DNA from 2 places in the Dorea sp. genome. Region 1 is predicted to be linked to the other one. Evidence: predicted binding sites of a transcription regulator. Region 1 holds the regulator's gene; the other holds the start of a gene.
What was found. The regulator HrcA, encoded in region 1, represses chaperone genes, less so after heat shock. The targets are predictions, from matches to a motif close to TGTTAGCACTCNNNNNNNNNGAGTGCTAACA.

Region 1 (8,235 bases):
CGGAGACAATCACTATGATACAATCTCTGCTTTTATCAAAAGTATGCGCGGATCGGATCCTGATGCAGCAGTCTACTATCTGGCAAAAATGTTATATGCAGGAGAAGACATCAAGTTCATCGCCAGACGTATCATGATCTGTGCATCCGAAGATGTAGGAAATGCAGATCCGATGGCACTGACAGTTGCGGTATCAGCTTCTCAGGCAGTCGAAAGAATCGGCATGCCGGAAGCACAGATCATCCTTTCGCAGGCAGTGACGTACGTAGCAACTGCGCCAAAAAGCAATGCCGCATGCAATGCAATCTTTGATGCAATGGCAAGCGTAAAACGAACCAAGACAACAGTGCCGTCACATTTACAGGATGCCCATTACAAAGGCGCACAAAAGCTCGGACATGGAATCGGATACAAATATGCGCATAATTATCCACATCACTATGTAGAACAGCAATACCTTCCAGATGAAATCATGGGAGAAAAATTCTATGAGCCAAGTGATAACGGGCATGAAAAAGAGATAAAAGAATGGATGGAATATATCCGGGAGAATAGATAGGCAGGGTGTTTCATGCACTGCCGGGGAACCGAAAGTGCATGAAACATCAATTAGTTTTCTTTAATGCTTCCATCAATTCCTATTGTTACAACCTGCCATGGAATGAACTTTCCACTTGCCTTAAGTGCTTCTGTGGCGGCGTGCTCAAGACCTCCGCAGCAAGGTACTTCCATGCGGACAATGGTAAGACTCTTAAAATCGTTACATTTGATGATCTCTGTAAGCTTTTCAGTGTAATCAACGGCATCAAGCTTTGGACAGCCGATCAGTACGACATGGTTTTTAATAAACTGGTTATGGAAATTGCCATAAGCATAAGCGGTACAGTCTGCGGCAATCAGAAGATTTGCATTCTGGAAATATGGGGCACTTACCGGTGCAAGTTTTATCTGGACCGGCCACTGGCGGAGCTGGCTTTCCATGGAGTAAGCAGTCTGTGCGGTGCTTTCTGTATTATGCTCAACGGAACGTGCCATAGAACCAGGACATCCCCCGTGATGTGGAACTTCATGATGAATCTCGCGTGCCATGGAACCGGGACATCCGGCATGGTGTGCAGTAGGTGCATCGTTATCATGTGCGTGCGCCTTTTTGGCATCCAGATGTTTCTTAAGTGCTTCCGGGCCTTTTGCTGCAAGGTGAGCTTTTACTGCATCATCGTCATAAGCAACTGCTTCACGTTCCTCGAAGGTAATTGCATTTGTAGGACAGGCCGGAAGACAATCACCGAGACCGTCACAGAAATCATCACGCATCAATTTCGCTTTTCCAGCTACCATCTGAATCGCCCCTTCATGACAGGCGTTGGCGCATGCGCCGCATCCGTTACATTTTTCTTCATTTATATGGATAATTTTTCTGATCATAATTGTGTTCCCCTTTTCTTAAAAATTAAAAAATGTTTTTATACCGTAGTTATACGATACAGAAAGCATTTTTCAGACAAACTCTAGTGCAATTGAAAAAACCTGCATAAGGAATTGTCTGAAGCAGCTCCTGTGAGTAATAGTCTACTATAAAGAAGAAATAAAATGTTGTTGGAATAACAACAAAACTTGAAATAATTATAATCTTTACAAGGAAGCAAGGGAAAAGTGAAATATGGGGAACATTTTTCTGATTTGAAATTAGCAAGAAATAATTAATACAAATATATAGAAAAATAAGAGAAAAATATGTTAAACTTTCTTTCGTAGAAACACTCTGATGCGTGGCATAAGAAAACGGAAAATATATTTCGTTATATATGAAATAAAATTACGAAAGCATTTTTATGAGCTATCTACCACAGATCATACCGAAAAAGTATTTATATAAATAAGAAAAGAGGAAGATATATGGCACAGATTTATGCATCGAAGACAAATGAAATCCAGAAGTATGAGAAAGAGCATGAGAATGAAGTGCGCCGTCTAGCCGGAGAATGTATGGTCCTTTTGGAAAATGATGGTGTATTACCATTTTCAGAAAAGATAAAGAAAATTGCATTATATGGAACCGGAGCCAGACATACGGTGAAGGGCGGAACAGGATCGGGAGATGTTAATGTAAGGAAAACAATTTCCATTGCCCAGGGACTCGAAGAGGCCGGATTTGAAATTGTTACAAAAGACTGGCTGGACAGATACGATAAAGATATGAAAGAAGCGCAGGAAACATATCTGAAAAAACTGAAAAACATTTCGGATGAGACAGGAGAGCCGTCTGTAATCATAAGTTTTAAACATCCGTTTCAAGAACCGGAGCAGCCGGTTATCGAAGAAGCGGATATAAAAGACGCAGATGCGGCTGTTTATGTGATCGCAAGAAATTCCGGTGAAGGAAAAGACTGTCTTGCAGAAAAGGGAGATTATTATCTGAGTGACAGAGAGCTTCAGAATATCAGGTTCATGACAGAAAAATATCATAACTGCATTGTGTTACTGAATACCGGTGGCGTGATAGATCTGACAGAACTTACGAAGATTTCCGGAATACAGGCAATGATGCTGATTGGACAGACTGGAAATATGAGTGGCTATGCGGTGGCAGATGTGTTAACAGCAAAGACGGTTCCGTCTGGAAAATTGACAGATACATGGGCAAGGTCATACGATGACTATCCTTCCTCACGGACGTTCAGTTACAGGGATGGCAATCTGGATGATGAGTACTACAGTGACGGAATCTATGTCGGATACCGTTACTTTGATACATTTGGAGTGCTGCCATTATATTGCTTTGGATACGGGAAAAGTTATACGGAATTCGCATTGTCTACGAAAAAAGTGACGGCAGATGAAAAGCAGGTAACAGTAGAAGTAGAAGTGACCAATACCGGCAAGACGTATCCGGGAAGAGAAGTGGTACAGGTCTATTATTCTGCACCGGACGGAGTGATGGAAAAGCCGACACAGGAACTTGCCGGATTTGCCAAGACGAAGCTTCTTGCACCTGAAGAAACAGAAGTTGTAACGATTACATTTGCGACAGAGGACATGGCATCTTATGACAGTTATGATGCTGTCTGGGTCATGGAAGAAGGCGAGTATACAATCCGTGTGGGAAATAGTTCACGTACAACGGAAGTGGCTGCAATCATAGATCTGGACGAGACCGTTCAGACGGTTCAGCTTAAAAATGTAATGAAAGACAAAGAAATCGTAAAAGAGATCCATCATATGGTTCCAATCTTTGATCTGGAGCTTGATGATACACCTTTTATGCGTCCGATTCTGATCTATGCAGAAAACTTTGAAAAAAAGATTGTTGAATATGAAGTTATGCGTACGGTGCTGGAAGACAAAAGGCCAGGCGAGACCTTAACACTTAAGGATGTAAAAAATGGAAATGCATCCCTTGAAGAGCTGGTAGCACAGCTGACAGTAGAAGAGCTGGCAGATCTCTGTGTGGGAACCGAACGGATGGAAGAAGGCGGCAATGTGATCGGATCAGCATCCGCGTGTGTACCGGGAGCGGCCGGAGATACGACATCTGCACTCATCGAAAAACGGAAAATCCCGAATCTGATTCTGGCAGACGGGCCGGCGGGGCTGCGGTTACAGAAGCATTTTAAAACGGATAAAGAAGGTAATAAATTGCCGGGCGGAGAACAGTTTGGAATGGAGATTGCGCCGTTTGCAAAAGAATTACCGGAAGGAACACAGGATTATTATCAGTATTGTACGGCAATCCCGATCGCAACAACGCTTGCGCAGTCATGGGATGTGGAGCTTATTCAGAGAATGGGTGAAATTGTAGGAGAAGAGATGGAACGCTTCCATATTCATCTGTGGCTTGCACCTGGAATGAATATCCACAGGAATCCACTGTGTGGACGAAACTTTGAATATTATTCAGAAGATCCGCTTCTTACCGGTTTGTGTGCGGCAGCTGATACAAAAGGTGTACAGTCTTATGCGGGACATGGAACGACGATCAAGCATTTTGCAGCGAATAACCAGGAAGATAACCGGATGTTTACGAATGCGCATATCAGCGAGAGAGCGTTAAGAGAGATCTATCTTAAGGGATTTGAAATCGCAGTTAAGACAGCACAGCCATATGCGATTATGACATCTTATAATCTGATCAATGGAACACATGCAGCGAATCATTATGATATGCTTCAGAATGTAGCACGTGATGAATGGGGATTTGAAGGCCTTATTATGACAGACTGGTACACATCCCAGGATACGTCGGCGCTTGGAATGGTGTCAGAAAGTGGAAAATACAGTTATTCCGACAGTGTACAGTGTATCAAGGTCGGAAATGATCTTCAGATGCCGGGATGCAGGAAGAATGTAGAGGATATCGTAGAAGCTGTGAAGAATGGCGGCGGAATTACCAAGGCAGATCTTCAGAGGTGCGCAAAACATATTCTTGGAATTGCGTTGAAGACAGTATAAAAATACAAAAGAATCTTCCACTGGCAGCTTCTCTTGCATACATAACTATATAGAAAACAGGCAGGCAATCTATTATATAGAGCCGGCCTGTTTTTTTCGTGTATGAAAGCATTCATATGAAAATGTAAAAAATATCTAAACAGTGTTGACAAAAATATGTGGGAGTGCTATCTTAATAGTCGAAAGGTGTTAGCACTCAGATAAAAAGAGTGCTAATAACCTGAGAAACCGAAAGGAGGAGGTACCGGTGATAAATCATGAAGAACTAAGTGAAAGAAAACTGAAAATACTTCATGCAATCATCCAGAATTATCTGGAGACAGGAGAACCGGTCGGTTCCAGAACAATTTCCAAATACACGGATCTGAATTTAAGTTCAGCAACAATCCGTAACGAGATGGCAGATCTGGAAGAGATGGGATATATCATCCAGCCTCATACGTCGGCAGGACGTATTCCTTCGGACAAAGGATACAGGCTCTATGTAGATATGCTGATGGAGGAAAAAGAGCAGGAATTAAATGAGATGCAGGAACAGATGCTTGATAAAGCAGACAAGATGGATCAACTTTTAAAGCAGGCAGCAAAAGTTCTCGCAACGAATACGAATTATGCGACAATGGTTTCCACTCCGATGAACAATTCGAATAAGATTAAGTTCATCCAGTTATCTATGGTAGATGAGGAACAGGTGATTGCAGTCATCGTACTGGGCGGCAACGTGATCAAGAACAAGATCATCAACATTGACGAACCAATCAGTAATGAGAATCTGCTGAAATTAAATATGCTGCTGAATACAACGCTCAACGGTATGTCGATCGAAGAAATCAACCTGGGACTGATCGCCAGATTAAAAGAGCAGGCAGGAATCCACAGTCAGGTAGTCGGATATGTACTGGACGCAGTTGCGGATGCAATTCATCTGGATGATGATATGCAGATTTACACAAGCGGTGCGACAAACATTTTCAAATATCCAGAATTAAGTGATAACCAGAGTGCACAGGAGATTATCAGTGCATTTGAAGAAAAACAGCAGTTATCCGAACTGGTAACACAGACCCTGGCACAAGATGAGAATACCGGCATTCAGGTATATATCGGAGATGAGACTCCGGTACAGACCATGAGAGACTGCAGCGTTGTGACTGCAACTTATGAATTGGGTGACGGTATGAAGGGAACGATAGGAATTATCGGACCGAAACGTATGGATTATGAACATGTTTTAAAATCTATGAAGCGTCTCCAGTCAGAACTGGATCATATGTTTCATAAGAACGATAGAAAGGTGGAATAACCCTTGGAAAATAAGCAGGAAAAAAGCCAGGAAGATATGGTAAAAGAAGCTGTAGAAGAGGCTAAAAAATCTGCTGCTGAAGCAAAAGAAACAGAGGCTGATACAGAAGATACAACAGAAACTTCTGAAGAAGATACAGAAGAAGCAGAAGATACAGCAGAAAAGAAACCTGGCAAAAAATTATTTGGTAAAAAGAAAGATAAAAAAGACGAGAAGATAGAAGAGCTTACAGATAAGCTTACCCGTCAGATGGCAGAGTTTGATAACTTCCGCAAACGTACAGAAAAGGAAAAATCCCAGATGTACGAAGTCGGAGCAAAAGATATCATAGAAAAGATCCTTCCGGTTGTAGATAACTTCGAAAGAGGATTAGATGCAGTAAAGGAAGAAGAAAAAGAAGATCCGTTCGTTCAGGGAATGGAAAAGGTATACAAACATCTGCTTACCACGCTTGAAGGAATCGATGTAAAGCCTATCGAAGCAGTAGGACAGCAGTTTGATCCGAATTTCCACAATGCAGTGATGCATGTAGAAGATGAAAACTTTGGCGAAAATGTAGTTGCCGAAGAATTTCAGAAAGGCTACACATACCGTGATTCCGTTGTAAGACACAGCATGGTAAAAGTAGCAAACTAAAAACAAAATATTCACAATTTTCAGAATAAATAAAAGTAATACAGGAGGAATTTATCATGGGTAAAATTATAGGTATTGACTTAGGAACAACAAACAGCTGTGTAGCCGTAATGGAAGGTGGACAGCCAACAGTTATCGCTAATACAGAAGGCGCAAGAACAACACCATCTGTAGTTGCATTTACAAAAACAGGTGAGCGTCTTGTCGGAGAACCTGCAAAACGTCAGGCAGTAACAAATGCAGAGAGAACAATCTCTTCTATTAAAAGAGAGATGGGATCTGATTACAAAGTAACAATCGAAGATAAAAAATATTCTCCACAGGAAATTTCAGCAATGATTCTTCAGAAGCTGAAAGCTGATGCAGAAGGATACCTTGGAGAAAAAGTAACAGAAGCTGTTATCACAGTACCTGCTTACTTCAACGATGCTCAGCGTCAGGCAACAAAGGATGCTGGTAAGATTGCTGGTCTTGATGTAAAACGTATCATCAACGAGCCAACAGCAGCAGCACTTGCATATGGTCTTGACAACGAAAAAGAACAGAAGATCATGGTATATGACCTTGGTGGTGGTACATTCGACGTATCAGTTATCGAGATCGGTGACGGAGTTATCGAAGTATTATCTACAGCTGGTAACAACAGACTTGGTGGAGATGACTTCGACCAGAAGATCACAGATTATATGATCGCTGAGTTCAAGAAACAGGAAGGTGTTGACTTATCTACAGATAAGATGGCACTTCAGAGATTAAAAGAAGCAGCTGAGAAAGCGAAAAAAGAGCTTTCTTCAGCAACAACAACAAACATTAACCTTCCATTCATCACAGCTACAGCTGAAGGTCCAAAACATTTTGATATGAACCTTACAAGAGCTAAATTCGATGAACTGACACATGATCTTGTACTGAAGACATCTGAGCCGGTACAGAGAGCATTATCAGACGCTGGTATCACAGCTTCTGAACTTGGTCAGGTACTGTTAGTTGGTGGATCTACACGTATCCCTGCAGTACAGGAAGAAGTAAAACGTCTGACAGGTAAAGAGCCAAGTAAATCTCTGAACCCAGATGAGTGTGTAGCACTTGGAGCATCTGTTCAGGGTGGTAAACTTGCCGGAGATACAGGCGCTGGCGACATCCTTCTTCTGGATGTAACTCCACTGTCACTGTCTATCGAGACAATGGGTGGTGTAGCTACTCGTCTGATCGAGAGAAATACAACAATTCCTACAAAGAAGAGCCAGATCTTCTCTACAGCCGCTGATAACCAGACAGCCGTTGATATCAACGTAGTACAGGGAGAAAGACAGTTCGCAAGAGATAACAAATCCCTCGGACAGTTCAGACTGGACGGAATTGCACCAGCTCCACGTGGAATCCCACAGATCGAAGTTACATTCGATATCGATGCAAATGGTATCGTAAATGTATCTGCAAAAGATCTTGGAACTGGAAAAGAACAGCACATCACAATTACAGCAGGATCTAACATGTCTGATGAAGATATCGACAAAGCTGTAAAAGAAGCTGCTGAATTCGAAGCTCAGGATAAGAAACGTAAAGAAGGAATCGATGCTAAGAACGAAGCTGACGCTATGGTATTCCAGACAGAGAAAGCTCTGCAGGAAGTTGGCGACAAGCTTGACGGTGCAGATAAAGCAGCAGTAGAAGCTGACTGCAAAGCTCTGAAAGAGTTACTGGAAAAAGCAAATACAGATACTCTTACAGATGAGCAGGTTGCTGAGATTAAAGCTGGTAAAGAAAAACTGACAGAGAGTGCTCAGAAACTCTTCACAAAGATGTATGAGCAGGCTGGCGCAGCAGCAGGAGCTCAGGGAGCAGGT
Region 2 (8,235 bases), on a different contig from region 1:
ACAGAGATTCCTGTTTGGAATAATATGACAGAAATAGTGGAGGAAAAAGACGAAGAGCAGTATGATTTTTCAGAAATCCATGGTCAGAAAGCAGTGAAGAGGGCAGCAGAGATAGCGGTGGCAGGTGGCCACAATCTTCTTATGGTAGGACCGCCTGGGGCAGGAAAGTCGATGATTGCCCGGCGTATAGCAACAATCTTACCGGAACTTTCAAGAGAGGAAAGTCTGGAGATTACCAAAATATACAGTATATTGGGAAATGTTGACCCGGATCATCCGCTGATCACGCGGCGGCCATTTCGAAGTGTACATCATACTGTGACGAAGACAGCTCTGCTTGGTGGTGGAATCACACCAAGACCCGGGGAAATCAGCATGGCGCACAAAGGAGTCTTGTTTCTGGATGAGCTTGCAGAGTTTCCAAGATCTGTACTGGAAGTACTGCGCCAGCCATTGGAAGAGCGGAAAGTACATATAGCAAGAAATCACGGAAGTTTTGTGTATCCGGCAGAATTTATGCTGGTTGCTGCAATGAATCCATGTCCATGTGGAAATTATCCGGATATGCAAAAATGCAGCTGTACGCCAAGACAGATCGAACAATATCTGGGAAAAATCAGTCAGCCATTTCTGGACCGGATGGATCTGTGTATTGAAACACCAAGAGTACAGTACCAGGAACTGGAAGCAACAAAAAAAGAAGAAACTTCGGAAGTGGTAAGAAAACGTGTGTCAATTGCAAGAGACATACAAAAAGAACGGTATAAGACGGGAAAAGCGGATACAAATGCAATGCTCGGACCACGGGAGATTGCGACGTATGTAAGACTTGGAAAAGAGGAAAAAGAGTTGATGGAACAAGCGTTTGAAAGGCTTGGACTGACAGCAAGAACCTATCATAAGATACTGCGGGTGGCAAGAACGATTGCTGATTTAGAACAAAGTACTGAAGTGAAGAGTATACATCTGAAAGAGGCAATCGGATATAGATCGCTGGATAAAAAATACTGGGGAAGATAAAGGGGGAAGAATATGATATACGAATACTGGCTGGCCGGGATAAAAGAAATCAGTGACCGGAAAAAGAGGATATTAAGAGAGACATATAGAAGTGGAAAAGCCATATATTATATAGAAGAAACAGCATTACGAGCATCGGAAGATATTAGTGAAAAAGATATAGAAATCCTGCTGAAAGCAAAAAGAAAAAAAGATTTGAAAGACAAATGGAAGAAACTAGACGAAAAACATATATAATTTATACCATATTATGTGCCGGAATATCCAGAAAAACTTAGGAATATCCAGGATCCACCTTATGCATTATATGTGTTAGGAAAACTCCCAGAGAATAATCAGAAAGCTGCAGCAATCGTGGGTGCAAGAAGATGTACACCATATGGTGAACAGATGGCTCTCGAATATGGAAATATACTGGCAAGGGCAGGAATTCCGGTTATAAGTGGCATGGCCAGAGGAATTGACGGAGCAGGACAGAGAGGAGCGTTAAATGGAGGTGGTGAAACATATGCAGTACTTGGCTGCGGGGTAGATATTTGTTATCCAAGGGAAAATATAGGATTGTATATGGATATCCAGAAAAACGGAGGTATCATATCGGAATTTCCGCCGGGGACGGAACCGCTGTCGTGGAATTTTCCAAGAAGAAACAGGATTATCAGTGGGTTGTCTGACTGGATTCTGGTGATGGAAGCAAAAGAAAAAAGTGGTTCGCTGATTACAGCAGACATGGGACTGGAGCAAGGAAAGGATGTATATGCCCTTCCCGGACCGGTGACAAGTGTCCTAAGTCAGGGGTGCCACAGACTGATCAGGCAAGGTGCAGGCATTTTACTGACACCGGAAGAATTGATAGAAGAATGGAATATAAAGGTGGTCAGGTACGGGCAAAAATCTGACAAAAATGAAAAAATGCTTGAAAGTCCCGAAGTTATGGTGTATAGTTGTCTCGATTTGTTCCCAAAGGGGATAGAACAACTACTGAATGAAACGAACCTTTCCAGTCAGGAGCTTATGGAAAGATTGATTACATTAGAGTTGAAAGGATACGCCAAAGAAGTATCCAGAAATTATTATATAAAAGCACGGTGATAAAGGACCGTCAGCAATAACATGGAGGAAATATATGGCACGTTATCTGGTAATCGTGGAGTCGCCTGCAAAGGTGAAGACCATTAAAAAGTTCTTAGGAAGTAATTATGTAGTGACTGCATCAAATGGTCACGTAAGAGATATGCCCAAAAGCCAGATGGGAATAGATATTGAAAATGATTACGAACCAAAATACATTACAATTCGTGGAAAAGGAGAAATTCTTGCAAAACTCCGTAAGGAAGTAAAAAAGGCAGATAAGATCTATCTTGCAACTGACCCGGACCGCGAAGGAGAAGCAATATCCTGGCACCTTAGTAAAGCTTTAAAGTTAGAGGATAAGAAAGTTTATCGAATCAGTTTTAATGAGATTACCAAGAATGCAGTAAAAGCATCACTGAAAAATCCAAGAGAGATTGATATGGACCTGGTAGACGCACAGCAGGCACGAAGAGTGTTAGACCGAATTGTAGGTTATAAGATCAGTCCGCTTTTGTGGGCGAAGGTCAAGAGAGGTCTGAGTGCGGGACGTGTACAGTCGGTAGCGCTCCGCATTATTGCAGATCGTGAAGAAGAGATTAATGCATTTATACCGGAAGAATACTGGTCATTAGATGCCAATCTGAAAGTAAAAGGCGAGAAGAAACTTCTGACGGCAAAATTCTACGGAACAGAAAAAGAAAAAATGACAATATCGTCAAAAGAAGAGCTGGATGCAATCCTGAAAGAAGTAGAAGATGCAGATTATTCAATTGCAGATATTAAAAAAGGAGTACGTACAAAGAAGGCACCGGTACCATTTACCACCAGTACGATGCAGCAGGAAGCATCAAAGGCATTGAACTTTGCAACTGCAAAGACAATGCGTATTGCGCAGCAGTTATATGAAGGCGTAGATATCAAAGGTAGTGGTACGATTGGTCTGATCACGTATCTTCGTACAGACTCTACACGTATATCAGAAGAAGCGGATGCAGCAGTCAGAGAGTATATCCGGGAAGGATTTGGCGAAGAATATGTAGCTGACGGAGAAGCGAAGAAAGATTCGGATAAAAAGATTATTCAGGATGCACATGAGGCAATCCGTCCGACAGATGTAACCAGAACACCGGCAGCAGTAAAAGAGTTCTTAAGCAGAGATCAGTTCCGTCTGTACCAGCTGGTTTGGAAACGTTTTGTGGCAAGCAGGATGCAGCCGGCAAGATATGAGACCACATCAGTAAAGATTGCAGCAGGGCAGTACCGTTTTACAGTTGCAGCTTCTAAGGTGGCTTTTGAGGGATTCCGAAGTGTATATACAGAGGCAGGCGAAGCAAAAGAGGCGAATAACGTCTTATTAAAAGGACTGGATATGGATTCGGTACTGACCAAAGAAAGTCTGGAGACAAAGCAGCACTTTACACAGCCACCGGCACACTATACAGAAGCAACACTTGTAAAGACACTGGAAGAGCTGGGAATTGGACGACCAAGTACGTATGCACCAACGATCTCAACGATCATAGCCAGACGTTATGTCGCAAAAGAGAATAAGAATCTTTACATTACAGAGATTGGTGAAGTGGTGAATCATATCATGAAACAGTCCTTCCCAAGTATCGTAGATGTAAACTTTACGGCTAATATGGAAAGCCTGCTGGATGGAGTTGCAGAAGGAAAAGTAAGATGGAAGACGATCATAGAGAACTTCTATCCGGATCTGGAAGCGGCAGTAGAAAAGGCAGAAAATGAACTGGAACAGGTAAAAATCGAAGACGAAGTTACAGATGTTATCTGCGAACAGTGCGGACGCAACATGGTTGTAAAATATGGTCCTCATGGAAAATTCCTGGCATGTCCTGGATTCCCGGATTGTAGGAATACCAAACCATATCTGGAAAAAATCGGCGTGCCATGTCCGGTTTGCGGAAAAGATATCGTGATCCGTAAGACCAAGAAGGGCAGAAGATACTATGGATGTGAAGATAATCCAGAATGTGAATTTATGTCATGGCAGAAACCGTCAACGAAGAAGTGCCCTCGTTGTGGCAAATATATGTTGGAAAAAGGCAATAAGCTTGTCTGCAGTGATGAGCAGTGCGGATATGTAGAAAATAAAGAAAATACTGATGATAATTAGTGAAATTCGTTGAATATTTCAGAATTGTATGATAATATACATTCATAGGATGGAGGAATGTAAATGGGCGTACAATTGTTGGATAAAACCAGAAAAATCAACAAATTACTGCACAACAACAGTTCGAGCAAAGTTGTATTCAATGATATCTGTGAAGTCCTGACTGAGATATTGGATTCGAACGTATTGGTAATCAGTAAAAAAGGAAAAGTGCTTGGCGGAAGCAAATGTGAAGGTGTGCCTTACATTACAGAATTGATCGAGAGAGAGATTGGAAAGCATGTAGATGACATGCTCAATGAAAGACTGTTAAGCATTTTATCCACAAAAGAAAATGTAAATCTTCAGACACTGGGATTTTCGGAAGATGCTGTCAAAGGTTATCAGGCGATTATTACGCCAATTGACATCGCCGGAGAAAGACTTGGAACACTGTTTATTTATAAAAAAGATAAAGTGTACGAGATTGATGATATTATTCTCAGTGAATACGGAACGACAGTTGTCGGACTTGAGATGTTGAGATCTGTCAATGAAGAAAGTGCAGAAGAAACAAGAAAAGAGCATATTGTACAATCGGCGATCAGTACGTTGTCTTATTCAGAACTAGAGGCGATTATCCACATTTTTGATGAATTGGATGGCGCAGAGGGCATTCTTGTTGCAAGCAAGATCGCAGACAGAGTAGGAATTACACGATCTGTAATTGTAAATGCATTGAGAAAATTTGAGAGTGCGGGTGTAATTGAGTCCCGGTCTTCGGGCATGAAGGGTACGTATATCAAAGTAATTAATGATTATGTATTCACAGAACTCGACCGGATTAAAGCAGAACGTACAAAATAGTGAGAAGTAAAAAGGGTATCGGGTAACTGATACCCTTTTCATACTTAGTGCGTCCGGTAAAGCCGGGCTGCACTTGCCGGTGCAAAGCCGGTCGTGCTAATCGACAGATTTATGGATACTTTGAAGGAGGACAGATATAGAATGTATGAAGGATGTGCAGCCCAACTGCGGATGGAAAGAGGGGTTTTGCAAGAGACATTTTTGGATGAAACGGTATATCAGTGTAAGGTGATTGCATATGATGAAGAGGGGGAAACACTTTACCTTGCGGCAGAAGATGCCAATCTTACATCATTTTCACTGGATGGCATCTATGAATGTGGAATTGATGATGAAAAAGAATCCCTGATCTGTAAAGGTCTGGTAAAAGAACGGTACTGGAATAAGGCCGGGAAAGTGATTCGTTTTAAAATACAAAATGGATTTTATAAAAAAGTTCTAAACTAAATAGAAAGTGTGTTGACAAACCAAAAAGAGAGTGCTATTTTATATCTAGAATCTTTCAGCACTCTCTTTTATTGAGTGCTAATAATACAGAAAATGATTTTAAGGAGGAATAGATATGAAGTTAGTACCATTAGGTGACAGAGTTGTATTGAAACAGTGTGTAGCAGAGGAGACTACAAAGTCAGGAATTGTACTTCCGGGACAGTCTAAAGAAAAACCACAGCAGGCAGAAGTAATTGCTGTAGGACCAGGCGGAGTAGTAGACGGAAAAGAAGTTAAGATGCATGTTTCAGTAGGGCAGCAGGTAATCTACTCCAAGTATGCAGGAACAAATGTTGAGATTGATGAGCAGGAATACATCATTGTAAAACAGGATGATATATTAGCAATCTGCGAATAATTTGACAGCGAAAAATATATATTTCAGGAGGTAAAGACCCATGGCAAAAGAAATTAAATATGGAGCAGAAGCAAGAAGAGCTTTGGAAGCTGGTGTAAATAAACTGGCTGATACAGTAAGAGTAACAATTGGACCAAAAGGACGTAACGTAGTTCTGGACAAATCTTTTGGTGCACCGCTTATCACAAATGATGGTGTAACAATCGCAAAAGAGATCGAACTGGAAGACAGATTTGAAAACATGGGAGCACAGCTTATCAAAGAAGTTGCTTCTAAGACAAATGATGTAGCAGGTGACGGTACTACAACAGCTACAGTACTTGCGCAGGCAATGGTTCATGAAGGAATGAAGAACCTGGAAGCAGGAGCAAACCCGATCATTCTCCGTAAAGGAATGAAGAAAGCAACAGATGTGGCAGTTGAAGCAATTGCAAAGATGTCAAGCAAAGTAAAAGATAAAGACCAGATTGCCAAGGTAGCAGCAATCTCAGCCGGAGATGCAGAAGTTGGACAGATGGTAGCAGATGCTATGGAAAAAGTATCTAACGATGGTGTAATCACAATTGAAGAGTCTAAGACAATGAAGACAGAACTGGATCTCGTAGAAGGTATGCAGTTTGACCGTGGTTATGTATCTGCATATATGGCAACAGATATGGATAAGATGGAAGCAAATCTGGATGATCCATACATTTTGATCACAGATAAAAAGATTTCTAATATCCAGGAGATTCTTCCACTCCTTGAGCAGGTTGTTCAGGCAGGTGCAAGACTTCTTATCATCGCAGAAGATATTGAAGGAGAAGCACTTACAACATTAATCGTTAACAAACTGCGTGGAACATTCAATGTTGTAGCGGTTAAAGCACCAGGATATGGTGACAGAAGAAAAGAAATGTTAAAAGATATCGCAACACTGACAGGCGGACAGGTGATCTCTGAAGAGCTTGGTATGGAACTGAAAGATACAACAATGGATCAGCTTGGACGTGCAAAATCTGTAAAAGTGCAGAAAGAAAATACGGTTATCGTTGACGGTATGGGCGATAAGAATGCAATCGCAGACCGTGTTGCTCAGATTAAAGGACAGATTGAAGAAACTACATCTGATTTTGATAGAGAAAAACTTCAGGAAAGACTTGCAAAACTTGCAGGTGGAGTAGCTGTAATCCGTGTTGGTGCAGCAACAGAGACAGAAATGAAAGAAGCAAAACTTCGTATGGAAGATGCTTTGAATGCAACAAGAGCAGCAGTAGAAGAAGGAATTATCTCTGGTGGTGGATCTGCATATATTCATGCATCCAAGGCCGTTGCAGAAGCAATTGAAGAACTTGAAGGTGATGAAAAGACTGGTGCAAAAGTAGTATTAAAAGCACTGGAAGCTCCATTGTTCCATATTTCTGCTAACGCAGGACTGGAAGGCGCTGTAATCATCAACAAAGTAAGAGAATCAAAAGTTGGAACAGGATTTGATGCCCTGACAGAGCAGTATGTAGACATGGTAGAAAACGGAATTCTGGATCCGGCTAAGGTTACAAGAAGTGCGCTGCAGAATGCAACATCTGTAGCTTCTACACTTCTTACAACGGAGTCTGTAGTAGCAGATATCAAGGAAGATACACCAGCTATGCCAGCAGGAAATCCAGGCATGGGTATGATGTAATTCAGAATATAAAATTTTTGAGAACTCCTCGTCAGAGGAGTTTTCTTTTTACCTCTATGTGTGCTACAATAGATATAGTGTACAGCAAAGTTGGAGGAAGAAAAGAATGGATGATTTTTACACAGAACAGCTGATAAAAAAGCAGACAGACACAAAAGATACACTTAAGAAAGGTGGACTGATTGCAGTAACTGTCTTGTCGGTATTTTTAGCATTTATTACACCGGTTGGTATTATCATGCCGATCATTTTGATCATAGTGGATGTGCTGGTAATTCAAAGTCTTAATGTAGAGTATGAATATGTGTTTGTGAATGGGGATCTGGATATTGATAAGATCATGAATAAATCCAGAAGAAAAAGAATATTTTCCGTAGATGCAGATCAGATGGAACTTCTTGCGCCGGTTGGAGCCGTTGAACTGATGCAGTATAAAAAAGTAAAAACATATGACTACACTTCGGGAACAGGTAATGCACAGGTGTATGGACTGATCACATCAGACAAAGGAGAAGTGAAGCAGATTCTCTTTGAGCCAAATGAAACAATCGTTGAAGGATTCTTTGTAAAGGCACCTAGAAAAGTAATCAGAAAATAGAAAGAAAATTGTATTAAAATAAAAACATATCAAAAGCGGTTGACAAAAGT

Region 2: ACWJAF_RS06250 (co-chaperone GroES) is a predicted target of HrcA. The motif match lies at 5,578-5,608, and genes of this name have one in related genera.

What each region holds. Positions count from the first base shown of each region.
Region 1 covers NZ_CDRRQK010000012.1:20,967-29,201, forward strand. Annotated here, with positions in the region: gene ACWJAF_RS07095 (replication-associated recombination protein A) at 1-559, shown strand, start outside; gene ACWJAF_RS07100 (ATP-binding protein) at 610-1,425, opposite strand; gene ACWJAF_RS07105 (glycoside hydrolase family 3 protein) at 1,897-4,449, shown strand; gene hrcA (heat-inducible transcriptional repressor HrcA) at 4,697-5,752, shown strand; gene grpE (nucleotide exchange factor GrpE) at 5,789-6,388, shown strand; gene dnaK (molecular chaperone DnaK) at 6,445-8,235, shown strand, end outside.
Region 2 covers NZ_CDRRQK010000010.1:6,417-14,651, reverse strand. Annotated here, with positions in the region: gene ACWJAF_RS06275 (YifB family Mg chelatase-like AAA ATPase) at 1-1,020, shown strand, start outside; partial or broken gene dprA (DNA-processing protein DprA) at 1,033-2,112, shown strand; gene topA (type I DNA topoisomerase) at 2,147-4,231, shown strand; gene codY (GTP-sensing pleiotropic transcriptional regulator CodY) at 4,295-5,077, shown strand; gene ACWJAF_RS06255 (hypothetical protein) at 5,219-5,524, shown strand; gene ACWJAF_RS06250 (co-chaperone GroES) at 5,640-5,924, shown strand; gene groL (chaperonin GroEL) at 5,965-7,587, shown strand; gene ACWJAF_RS06240 (DUF6106 family protein) at 7,694-8,185, shown strand.